DNA from 3 places in the Mesorhizobium sp. WSM4833 genome. Region 1 is predicted to be linked to each of the others. Evidence: predicted binding sites of a transcription regulator. Region 1 holds the regulator's gene; each other region holds the start of a gene.

Region 1 (4,211 bases):
TCTTGCCGCTGTCGATGGCTTCCTTGAGCACTTCCATCGAGCCCGAGAACAGGAAGTCGGCATTGGGATCGGCACCGGAGCCCTTGATGAAGACGTAGTTGCCTTCCGGCTTGACCTTGAACACTTCGCGGGCCTGCATACGGCCGACTTCCTTGTTGTCGAAGGTGAGGTAGAAAACGTCCTTGTTCTCGATCAACCGGTCATAGCCGACGACCGGAATGCCTTCGTCCAGCGCCTTCTGCACGGCCGGGCCGATGGCCGAAGCATCCTGCGCCAGGATGATCAGGGAATTGGCGCCCTGCGAGATCAGGCTTTCGACGTCGGTAAGCTGCTTGCCGGGATTGGACTGCGCATCGGCGGAGATGTACTTGTCGCCGGCGGCCTCGATCGCCGTCTTCATGGCGGCCTCGTCGGTCTTCCAGCGTTCCTCCTGGAAGTTGGACCACGAAACGCCGACGACCTTGTCCTTCGCCTGCGCGACAGACGCGAGCGTCAGCGACATGGCGGCACCCGCCAGGATGGCGGCTGTGAATCTTTTCATATTATCCTCCCTGCGCCGCGTATGGCGCGACCAAACTGGCCCGAGGGCCGGCACAGAGGCCCTATTTTTTCGAGCCTCGAAAAAATACTGGGCCAACGCCCGAACGCTGTCAACATCGATTCTGATGGATTTTGATGTCGTCTCGAATTTTTTTCGGGCCTCGGAATAAATAAATGACACGGCGCGCGGCTTCTGCCAGTATTTGACCGCGTCACCGACAGCGTTCCAGGGCAGGAAGAACCGCGGCGACCGGGAGGATATGAAAGAGCATGTCGGTCGGAATCCGCCACGACGATTTGCGCCGCCGCAACCGCGCGATGGTGATCGCCGCGGTGCGCCGCGCCGGACAGCCGTCGCGCACCGAGATCGCCGCAACCACAAGCCTCAGCCATTCGACGATCTCGGCGATCTCATCCGACCTGATCGTCGAAGGCATCCTGACCGAAAGCAAGCCGAGCGAGGCCGGCTCGCTCAAACGCGGCCGTCCGCAGGTCGGCCTCAGCCTCAATCCGGAAGCGGCCGCGGTAATGACCGTGGTGCTGTCGCTGAACTTCCTCTCGGTCGCCGTCATCGACTATGCCGGCCAGGTAATATCCGAGGAACAGCGTCGGCTCGACACGCTGACGATGTCGCGCGACTCGCTGATCGGTGAGTGCACGGCAATCGTGCGGCGCCGCCTGGAAGATCCCGACCTGGACGTGCGCAGCATCGCTCGTATCGCGCTGGCCGTCCAGGGCATCACCGACACCCGTGCCCGCGCCATGCTGTGGTCGCCGATCACGCCGCACACCGACATCGCCTTCGCCGACATATTCGAAGAGGAGTTCGGCATCCCCGCCATTATGGAGAACGACTGCAACATGATGGCGGTGGCGCTGCGCTGGCGCGACCCCGATCGTTACCGCGACGATTTCATCGCCATCCTCCTGTCGCACGGCATCGGCATGGGGCTGGTGCTGAAGGGCGAATTGTTCACCGGCACCCATTCCTCGGGCGGCGAATTCGGCCACATGATCCATCGGCCGAACGGCGCGCTGTGTCGCTGCGGACGGCGCGGCTGCGTCGAAGCCTATGCCGGCAATTATGCCATCTGGCGCAACGCGCGGCAGATGGGCGAGGATGCAGAGCCCGTCGCCGATGTCAGCGACGCCGACATGCGCGCCCTGGCTGCCGCCGCCCGCGAAAGGGACGGGCCCGAACGGGAAGCCTATCGCAAGGCCGGCGAAGCGCTCGGCTACGGCCTCGGCAGCCTGTTTGCGCTGATCGATCCGGCGCCGGTCGCCATGGTCGGCGTCAGCGCCGCCGCCTTCGACCTGATCGAGCCGGCATTGCGGCAAGCGATTGCCCAGACCGCCGGCGGTCAGCATTCCAAGTCGATTTCCTTCGACACCGAGCCGAACGAACTGCCGCTGATCCGCGAAGGCTGCGCCATGCGGGCGCTGATCTTCGTCGATCAGGAGATTTTTGCGCCGGGCGTGCAGGCGAGATCCGGTCTCGGCGGCAAGAACGTGGCGTGAGTTCAAACGAGGGAGTTCAGTCCTCGCGAATGGCGTAACCCGCCCCACGGATGGTGCGAATGACATCGGGCATGCGGCCGTTGTTGACCGCCTTGCGCAGCCGGCCGACATGCACATCGACCGTGCGTTCGTCGATGTAGATCGTCTCGCCCCAGACATTGTCGAGCAGTTGGCTGCGCGAGAACACGCGGCCTGGATGGCGCATCATGAATTCAAGCAGGCGGAATTCCGTCGGCCCGAGCCGGATTTCGCTCTTCTTGCGATAGACGCGGTGCGACTCGCGATCGAGCACGATATCGCCGACCTTGAGCACGCTGGACAGCACTTCCGGCTTGGCCCGGCGCAGCAGCGCCTTGACCCTGGCCATGAACTCCGGCGTCGAGAAAGGCTTGACCAGATAGTCGTCGGCACCGGTCGAGAGGCCGCGCACGCGGTCGCTTTCCTCGCCTCGCGCGGTCAGCATGATGATCGGCAGCCGCTCGGTCTCGGGACGCATCCTTAGCCGGCGGCAGAGTTCGATACCGGAAACCGCAGGCACCATCCAGTCGAGCACCAGAAGGTCTGGAACGTTCTCCTGCAGCCGGATTTCGGCCTCGTCGCCGCGCGTCACCACCTCGACCTGGTAACCTTCGGATTCGAGATTGTAGCGGAGCAGCACGCCTAGCGGCTCCTCATCCTCCACCACCATGATGCGTGGCGCGATCATCGGCTGGTCACCCCTGTCATGCCGCTGGCGCGGACATTGCCGTCTCGTCCTGCTTCGGACGGTTGGCTGGCAACTGCGTGCCGGTCAAAACATAATAGGCATTTTCGGCGATGTTGGTCACGTGGTCGCCGATCCGCTCGAGGTTCTTGGCGCAAAACAACAGGTGCGTGCACGCCGTGATGTTGCGCGGATCTTCCATCATGTAGGTCAGAAGTTCGCGGAACACCGATGTGTATTTGACGTCGATGCGTTCATCATTGTTTCTGAGCGTGGCAAGCGCTGCCGCGTCAGCGGCGGCATACTCGTCGACGACCCCCTGCACCTGGATCAGCACCAGCTGCGCCATTGCGTCGATCGAATGCGAAAGGTCGTGCGGCGTGACGCTCAGCCCGACAGTGCCGACGCGCTTGGCGATGTTCTTGGCAAGGTCACCGATGCGCTCGAGGTCGCCGGCCATGCGGATCGAACCGACCACCGCACGCAGATCGTTGGCCATCGGCTGGCGCTTGGCGATCAGCGTGATGGCACGATCGTCCAGCTCGCGCTGGCGTGCATCCATGATGGCGTCGTCGGAAACCACCCGCTGCGCCAGCGCATTGTCCGAATTGAGCAAAGCCCTGGTCGAGCCACCGACCATCGAGCGGGCGAGATCGCCCATGTCGCGGATCAGCTGGCTGATCTGCTCCAGATCCTCATCGAAAGATGCGACGGTATGTTCACCCATGATCTTCGTCCCTCATATGCCAGAGATCAGCCGAACCGGCCGGTGATGTAGTCCTGGGTGCGTTTGTCGTCGGGGGTGGTGAACATCTTGTCGGTGGCGCCCTCCTCGACCAGATAGCCAAGATGGAACATCGCGGTGCGCTGCGACACGCGCGCTGCCTGCTGCATCGAATGGGTGACGATGACGATCGTATAGTTCTGACGCAGTTCGTCGATCAGTTCCTCGACGCGAGCGGTGGCGATCGGGTCGAGCGCCGAACACGGTTCGTCCATCAGGATCACCTCGGGCGACACGGCGATGGCGCGTGCAATGCACAGGCGCTGCTGCTGGCCACCGGAAAGACCCGTGCCAGGTTCCTGCAAACGGTCCTTGACCTCGTTCCAGATCGCCGCCTTCTTCAGGCTGGACTCGACGATCTGATCCATGTCGGCCTTGCGCTTGGCCAATCCGTGGATGCGCGGCCCATAGGCGACGTTCTCGTAGATCGACTTTGGGAACGGATTGGGTTTCTGGAACACCATGCCGACGCGCGCCCTGAGTTCGACGACATCGATGTTCTTGTCGTAGATGTCCTCTTCGTCGAGCGTGATCTTGCCGGTTACCCGTGCTGAATCGATGGTGTCGTTCATGCGATTGAGGCAGCGCAGGAAGGTGGACTTGCCGCAGCCGGAGGGGCCGATCAGCGCCGTCACCTGGTTCAGGCGGACGTCGAGATCGACGTCG
Region 2 (4,211 bases), on a different contig from region 1:
CGCCTGAAACCGACGGCCTCCATCAGCATGTCCTCTTCCACCATGCCGGCATTGTGCAGGGCGAGCAGGTTAAGCGCGATTTCCCGCGCGTCGGCGGAATCGGGATGTGCCTCGCGCCGCCGGCAGGCCTCGTCGAACACGCGCTGCAGCTTGGCGATATCGGCTGGCTTGAGCAAGCCACGGTCATAGACGGACTTCGACATGGCGATCTCCTGATAAAGACCTAGGGCGCCATGTTTAAATTGCCAATCTTTCCCGAGGCTTGACCGACTTCACCCCATGCCGCGACTTCAAAGGGCGGCAGCGGTGCAAATCTGCTCCGCTGCTGCGCCCCATGCTGGAGGGCAATCAGACCGCGATCTTGCCGCCGCCCTGTCTGGTGATGGCGACCACCGACGGCCGCACCGGCATGTCGGGCTTGAAGTCGGGCCAGCGCGTCGACAGATCCTCATAGTAGGACGGGCGGCCGAACGCTTCCCAGTCCTCGCCGCCATCGCCCGGATGCTGGACGGCGACGAAGGCGGTCTGGTCGTCGGGCGCAAACAGCGGACCGCACATTTCGGCGCCGATCGGCACGCGGAAGAACAGTTTCGAGGTCGCCCGCGCCGCCCCCTCCGTGTCCACCGCCCACAGACCATCCGTGCGGCCGGTGGCTTTCGGGCCCTGGCCGTCGGTCGCGACCCAGAGACGCCCGGCCGAATCGACCGCGCAATTGTCGGGCATGCCGAACCAGCCATTGGCCGTCGTTGCCGTTGAGAAGGTGGCGCCGACATCGGCAACCGCCGGATCACCGCATTTCAGCAGCACTTCCCACTTGCCCTTGGCGGCGGTGAAATCACCGCCGTCCTCGGCGATCTCGATGATGTGGCCAAAGGCGTTTTCGGCGCGCGGGTTGGCGGCGTCTACCTGGTCGGCCTTGCGCTTCGAATTATTGGTCAGCATGACATAGACCTTGCCGTTGACGGCATTAGGCTGGATGTCTTCGGGGCGGTCCATCTTGGTGGCACCGAGCAGGTCGGCGGCGCGGCGCGTCTCGATCAGCACGTCGGCCTGGCCAGTGAAACCGTTTTCAGCCGTCAGCGGTCCCTGGCCGAAGACGATCGGCAGCCATTCGACCGTGCCATCTTCGGCGAACCTGGCGACATGCAGCGTGCCATCATCGAGCAGGTCCCTGTTGGCGGCATGATCGTTCGGATCGAACGCGGCCTTGGTCACGAACTTGTAGACATAGTCGAAGCGCTCGTCGTCACCGAGATAGAAGACGACGCGGCCATCCCTGGCGACAATCGATTCGGCGCCCTCATGCTTGAAGCGGCCCATGGCGGTGCGCTTCCTCGGCGTCGAGGTCGGGTCGTTGACATCGACCTCGACGATCCAGCCGAAGCGGTTGGCCTCATTGGGCTCCTTGGCGAGGTCGAAACGCTCGTAATGCGCCGCCCATTCATAGGCGCCTTCGGGAATGCCGAGACGCTTGTAGTTCGCGGCTTCCTTGTGGCCTTCCGGCAACTCGCCGGAGAAATAGCCATGGATGTTCTCCTCGGCCATCACATAGGTGCCCCAGGGCGTGACGCCGCCGGCGCAATTGTTGAACGTGCCGAACACCTTGGTGCCGGAGGGATCGGCATTGGTCTTGACGCGGTCATGGCCGGCAACCGGACCGGACAGCGCCATTTCGGTGTTGGAGGTGATGCGGCGATTGAGCTTGCCGTCGCGCACCACCTGCCATTTGCCTGATGCCTTGCGGATCTCGACGATGGTGCCGCCGTGAGCTGCCATCTCGACATCGACCTGCTCCTTCGAGAGGGGTGCGACTTCGGCCGACTTCTTGCCGTCCTTCTCGACGATCTTCACGATGCCCGGGAACATCAGATGCGGATTGGTGTACTCGTGGTTGACCACCAGCAGGCCATGTTCGGCCGAGCCGTCGACCGGGATGTAGCCGACATAATCGTTGTTGTAGCCGAACTGTTTCGCTTGGGCCTCGGCCGACTGTTTCGTCGGATCGAAGTCGGGCGAATCGGCAAACAGCGGATCGCCCCAGCGCAGCAAGACATCGGCGTCGTAACCCGGCGCGACATGGTGCTTGTCGTCGATGCCGGCCTCGAGTTCGTCGAACGTGAAGGCCGAGCCTTCAGCGGCCCGGGCCTCGTCGGCGCTGATCAGCGCCAGCGGGCTGACGGTGGCGGCGATGGCCGAGACAGCCAGCGAACCCTTGAGGAAGCCGCGGCGCGAGAACCGCGCGGCGATGATCTCGCCCATGGTGGGGTTGTCGGAAGCGTTGATGGCCGGGCCGTCGTTTTCCTCGAGCAGGCTGGTGCGGAATCGGGTGTCGGGGGAGCGAAGGTCAGTCATGGCTTGCCTCTGGCTGTTGGATTGGCTGGAGCGTGGGTACCTGTTTGACCCCCTTATAATCGCCGGATCACATTTTCGTGACATCGGGAGACCTTTCAGACGCGACAGGCATTGCGCGCAGCGCTGGCTAAGCATTCCCGCAGACCGTGAACTGCTCCAGAATCGCCGGTTCGAGATGAAAGGAGACCTTAGGCGGCATCTTGGCCGCGCATCCCGCGACGGCGGACGACATCAGTCGTTTGCAAAAAACAGATCAACGGGCAACTGCACCCTCGACAAGTCACCTCCGCCGCCCCCGGCGGAGGTGACTTGATGTTCGGCGTCTGCGGTCGTCAGGCATCGGGAAAGCCAGTCTCCCGTTTAGCGATGGCGGTCACGGCGCCGTTCATGCGAAGCTAATGTAGCATACACTTGGGACTTTAGTCCAACCTTGCGCTTGCAATGGTCCTGGTTGACAACCGCAACGGTCGGAGGTCGCTTCCGGGCGCCGCGTCTTTCGGCAATGTTGGTTGCACTGCAACGTTGGGGTGGGGCGCGCCGGGCTCAGTCGTCGGAGATCAGAATGCACAGATCGGTCACGACCCGTTGTTGCCGGCTGGCGCTCAAATCGGCAGCGGCGCTGGTGTTGACGATTGCGCCCTATCAAATTGTCCTGGACGGCTCCGTTTCCGGCATCCACACCGTCAGCGCATACGCCAAGGGTGGCGGTAACAGTGGCGGTGGTGGTGGCGGAGGCAACAGTGGGGGGGGCAACGGCGGCAATTCCGGCGGAAGCAATAGCGGGAACAGCGGCAACGGCAATGGGAATAACGGCAACAGCGGTAATAGCGGCAACAACGGCAAATCAGGATCCAATCAGGGTAAGAGCGGGAGTCATGTCAATGCAAAGACCGGTGACAAGGTCGACGTGACCGGCAACAAGATCACAGTCCGGCATCCCGACGGCATAACGGAAAAGCTCGAGAACGGTCGTTTCAGCATGAAGGACGCTCTCGGTCGCACGATCATCGACCGCCAGGCCACGCCGGCCGATGCCAATCGTCTCAAGGCCTTGTGAAGCTGGCCAACAGGCAACGGTCAGCTTTGCACGTCACCTCCGCCGCCCCCCGGCGGAGGTGACCTCGTTTCCGGCCGGCGTCGTCCCGGTTTTCGGCACCGCAATGGCTGCGGTCCCGAGGCGCGACGCGCTTTTGCGCAATCCGGGACGGGAAACCGCTGCGCATTTCTTCGGACCTGCCCAGAGCAATTCTAGAAAAAGTGTGAAGCGCTTTTCGCGTAGCGCTTTTCCCTTGGGAATTGCGTCAAAACAAAGAGTTAGAGCAGCTCGCCGTTTTCGTGAAACGGTGAAATGCTTTAGGAGGGCCTGTCGCGGTCGCGCCACTCACGCATCATCAAGGCCGCTTCGGTGCGATTTCGCACATTGAGCTTCGACAGCACTCCGGTCATGTGATGTTTGACGGTCTTCTCCTGCAACTCAAGCCGCAAGGCGACTTCCTTGTTGCTCAGCCCCTCCGCCACCAGCCGCAGGATTTCCGTTTGCCGATCGGTGAGCTGCCGCAGCCGTTCCGCCAAGCCGTCGGTCGGCTGCTGGGACTGGAGATCCGAAAGCAGCCGGGCCGATAGTGTCGGCGAGAGATAGCTTTCGCCGGCAGCGACATTGCGCAGGATGTCGGCGAGCCCGCGCGACCCGACGCCTTTGAGGACATAGCCATTCACCCCTGCGTTCAGCGCCTTGGTCACATCGGCATTGGCCTCCGAGACGGTCAGCATGACGATCTTCTGGGCGGGATGGTTGGCGAGGATGCTTGCGACCGCGCTCAGCCCGCCGCCCGGCATCGAGATGTCGAGCAGCAAGATGT
Region 3 (4,211 bases), on a different contig from region 1:
CTCCAGCACGACGCGCCGGGAGGTTCCATCAGCCAATACGTCGAAACTTTGCTGATTGTCCATAATGTTGCCCAGCATGATCTGGCCAAGGATCTGTTCATGCACAGTTGGATTGGTGATCGGCACCATGGTTTCGACGCGGCGGTCGAGATTGCGCGGCATCAGGTCGGCCGAGGAGATGTAGACGATCGCCTCGTCCGACGGCAGGCCGAAACCATTGCCGAAACAATAGATGCGGCTGTGCTCGAGAAAACGGCCGACGATCGATTTTACGCGGATGTTTTCCGACAGGCCCGGAACCTGCGGCCGCAGGCAGCAGATGCCGCGCACGACAAGGTCGATCTCGACGCCGGCGCGGCTGGCATCGTAGAGCGCGTCGATGATGATCGGATCGACGAGGGCGTTCATCTTCATCCAGATGCGCGCCGGTTTGCCTTGCACCGCGTAGGCAATCTCGTCGGCAATGTGCTTCAGGATGCGGCTTCTCAGCGTGAACGGCGAGATCGCCAACCGCATTTCGTCCGTCGGCTCGGCATAGCCGGTGATGAAATTGAACAGCTGGGCGACATCGCGCGCAATCGTCGGATCTGTGGTGAAGAAGGACAGGTCGGTGTAGATGCGCGCGGTGACCGGATGGTAGTTGCCGGTGCCGAGGTGCACGTAGTTGCGCAGCTTGCCGTCCTCGCGCCGCACCACCAGCGACATTTTGGCATGCGTCTTCAGTTCGAGAAAGCCGAACACCACCTGCACGCCGGCCCGCTCCAGGTCGCGCGCCCAGCGGATGTTGGCTTCCTCGTCGAAACGCGCCTTGAGCTCGACCAGTGCGGTGACCGACTTGCCGGCCTCGGCCGCGTCGACCAGCGCGCGCACGATCGGGCTGTCGTTGGAGGTGCGGTAAAGCGTCTGCTTGATCGCCACCACTTCCGGATCGGCCATTGCCTGGCGCAGGAACTGCACCACCACATCGAAGGATTCGTAGGGGTGATGGACGACGATGTCCTTCTCGCGGATGGCGGCGAAACAATCGCCGCCATGTTCGCGGATGCGCTCGGGAAAACGCGGATTGTAGGGCGTGAATTTCAGGTCGTCGCGGGGAACGGCGACGATCTCGGAAATCTGGCTGAGCGCCAATGGACCGGTCAAGACGCTGATGCGGCTCGACGACACGCCAAGCTCGCCGGCGACGAAATCGCGCAATTCGCCAGGCATCAGCCTGTCGAATTCGATGCGGATCACCGATCCGCGCCGACGCCGCTTCAGCGCCGTTTCGAACAGGCGCACGAGGTCCTCGGACTCCTCCTCGACCTCGATATCGCTGTCACGGATGATGCGGAACGTGCCGGAGCCCTTGACCTCGTAGCCGGGGAAGAGCTTGCCGATATAGAGGCCGACAGCCTCTTCCAGCGGGATGAAGCGGACATGATGCTTGCGGTCCGGCAGACGGATGAAGCGCTTCAGCGCCACCGGCAGGCGCAGCAGCGCGCTCATCTCCTCGCCGTTCTTGCGATGGCGCAATTGCAGCGCCATCGAGAAGCCGAGATTGGGGATGAACGGGAACGGATGCGCCGGGTCGATCGACAGCGGGGTCAGCACCGGGAAAACCTGTTCCTGGAAATGGTCTTCCAGCCAGATTTTCTCGTCCTTGGTCAGCGCATCGCGGGTGATGCTCTCGATGCCTTCCTTGTTGAGCAGCACGGTGAGCGCCGAAAGGCTCTTCTGCTGGTCTTCCTGCAGCCGCTCGACCTCACGCAGCAGCTGTTCGAGCTGCTGTTCGGGGGTGCGGCCGTCCGGGCTCTTCAGCGTGATGCCCTCGCGCACCTGGCCGGCAAGACCGGCAACACGGACCATGAAGAACTCGTCGAGATTGGCGGCCGAGATCGACAGGAAGCGGACGCGCTCCAGCAGCGGGTGATTGAGGTTCAGCGATTCCTCGAGAACGCGCCGGTTGAACTGCAGCCAGGAAAACTCGCGGTTGACAAACCGGTCAGGGTTGCCGCCTTCCGGGCGAGCCACCTCGACATCCACGAATTCGTTCTGCACCGGCTTCAGTTCGTTCATGATTCCCGCTCTTCCACACCCGCTCAAGCCGGCTAGCCAGTCACTCTAGCGACCCATGGTCCCTCCCGAAAACCGAAATCGGTTTTCGGGTCATGGGTTAACCGGCTTAACTTATCCTCTGACAGGCTTTTGCGACAGTTTGATTTCATCGAACTTGCAAAGAGGCCTGATATGATCCAGATGCAGACGAGACTGCGTTAAGGAGACGACGATGGCAGGCGGTTCCATTCCCCATTTTCAGAACGATGCGGGCTATCCGGCAATCGACATCGGCGTGAAGGAATTCATGTGCACGGGCGCCAATCCGCCTTTCGACCACCCGCATGTGTTTCTGGACATGGGCGACGACAATGAAAAAGTCTGTCCCTATTGCTCGACGCTCTACCACTATTCGCCGAAGCTGAAGGCGACGGAAACGCTGCCGGCCGGATGCATCTACATCGAACAGGCCGCCTGAGACTTTCGCGACCAGCCCGATGAACGACACGCGTTCCCGGCAAATTGTCGTCGCCGGGGCCGGTGTCGCCGGATTGACCGCAGCCCTTGCATTCGCCTCGCGCGGCTACGCGGTTCGGGTGTTCGAACAGGCGCAGCGCCTGGAAGCTGCCGGCGCCGGCATCCAGCTCTCTCCAAACGCGACGCGCATCCTTCGCCAGCTCGGCGTGCTCGACCGGCTGCTGCCGGCAGCTGTGCGGCCGCAAGCCGTGGTGTTGAAGAAGGCCGCGACCTTGCGTGAACTGGCGCGCGTGCCGCTGGGGCAAGCCGCCGAAACCCGCTGGCAAGCACCCTATCTCGTCGCGCACAGGGCCGATCTGCAGAGCGCATTGACCGCGCGCGTTGCCGAGGTGCCGGATATCCATCTCACCACCGGCGCGCGCATCGGCGACGTTGCCTCCGGCCCGCATGGCATCACGGCGACGGCCGAGATCGACGGCAAGACCATCGAGGCGGAGGGCTTCCTGCTGGTCGGGGCCGATGGCGTCTGGTCGTCGGTGCGCCCACTTGTCGACTCGGCCAAGGGGTCGGCTTCGCCAAGAAACCGTTTCTCCGGCGAACTGGCCTGGCGCGCGACCATCGCAGCTGATAGCGCCGCGGGGCAGAGCTTTGCCGCCATCGGAGCCAGGGACTGCGTCACCACCTTCCTGCATCCCGGCTTCCATATGGTGGCCTATCCCGTCAGCAAGGGTGCGGCCTTCAATCTCGCGGCCTTCACCAGGGGCGACCGCATTGCCGAAGGCTGGTCCGGCAACGCCGACGCCGGGATCCTGACCCGAGCTCTTGCCGGCACCGCGGCAGAACTTGCCCGTCTGGTCGAGCAGGCCGGCCCGTGGACCGCGTGGCCGATCCACACTGTCGACCCGCAACAGCCCTGGACAACACCGAACGGCATGGCGCTGATCGGCGACGCCGCGCATGCGATGACCCCATTCGCGGCGCAAGGTGCGGCCATGGCGATCGAGGATGCAGCGACGCTTGCCGACGCCGTCTACGCCTCCCCTACGGACCCGCTGGCCGCGCTTGCGATTTGGGAACAGTCACGGCGGCCGCGTGTCGCGCAGGTCGCCCGACGCGGCGCTGTCAACCGGCTGGCCTGGCATGCCGCAGGGCCGGTGGCGATTGCGCGCAACGTGTTCCTGAAAATGCGCACGTCGGAAAAACTCGCGGCGGATTTGGACTGGCTCTATGGCTGGCGGGCACCGGAGGCTGACGAAAGCTGAAACCTGCGAAAGGTTGGCGGGACAGAGGGGGGTGTGAAGGAACACGACACTCGCCAATTCGCGGAATGCCCACGCTAATTATACAGCCGCATCGATAGCCCGAGCGATACAGGCAGCGGGTTCCACCAGCCGGTGCGCAGGCCTGCGGTGCGCAAGGCGGCCGCCGTCCAGGTGTTGCAGCCGATCAGTGCGTTGAAATGGCCGTTGGCTTCGTAGAAGCCGTCGAACCTGGAATAGGCCGCGTCCGGAACGAGGATCGGGCCTTCCGGTCCGCGCTGGAAACTCGCATCGATGAAATCGAGCAACGCCGCGAACCGGTCCTCTGTGATGTCGAACCCCGCGATGTCAGGGGGCGGTTCGAGGATGTCACCGGCGACATCGACATGCATGACCGACGCGTCGAGGGTCAGTGCCTTCATCACCGGTACCGCCTTC

What was found. The regulator PhoB, encoded in region 1, activates phosphate uptake and scavenging genes when phosphate is short. The targets are predictions, from matches to a motif close to TGTCATNNANCTGTCAT.
Region 2: a site for PhoB is predicted at 2,419-2,435, ahead of AC0L2D_RS30230 (PhoX family protein). Genes of this name have one in related genera too.
Region 3: a site for PhoB is predicted at 2,190-2,206, ahead of AC0L2D_RS24490 (RNA degradosome polyphosphate kinase). Genes of this name have one in related genera too.

The regions. Positions count from the first base shown of each region.
Region 1 covers NZ_JBVVQG010000019.1:62,868-67,078, reverse strand. The annotation lists gene xylF (D-xylose ABC transporter substrate-binding protein) at 1-541, opposite strand, end outside; gene AC0L2D_RS28075 (ROK family protein) at 811-2,058, shown strand; gene phoB (phosphate regulon transcriptional regulator PhoB) at 2,075-2,764, opposite strand; gene phoU (phosphate signaling complex protein PhoU) at 2,781-3,488, opposite strand; gene pstB (phosphate ABC transporter ATP-binding protein PstB) at 3,515-4,211, opposite strand, start outside.
Region 2 covers NZ_JBVVQG010000024.1:34,460-38,670, reverse strand. The annotation lists gene AC0L2D_RS30235 (hypothetical protein) at 1-203, opposite strand, end outside; gene AC0L2D_RS30230 (PhoX family protein) at 349-2,352, opposite strand; gene AC0L2D_RS30225 (hypothetical protein) at 2,915-3,409, shown strand; gene AC0L2D_RS30220 (response regulator) at 3,706-4,211, opposite strand, start outside.
Region 3 covers NZ_JBVVQG010000013.1:131,572-135,782, reverse strand. The annotation lists gene AC0L2D_RS24490 (RNA degradosome polyphosphate kinase) at 1-2,058, opposite strand, end outside; gene AC0L2D_RS24485 (zinc-finger domain-containing protein) at 2,270-2,515, shown strand; gene AC0L2D_RS24480 (FAD-dependent monooxygenase) at 2,535-3,776, shown strand; gene AC0L2D_RS24475 (TIGR02117 family protein) at 3,851-4,211, opposite strand, start outside.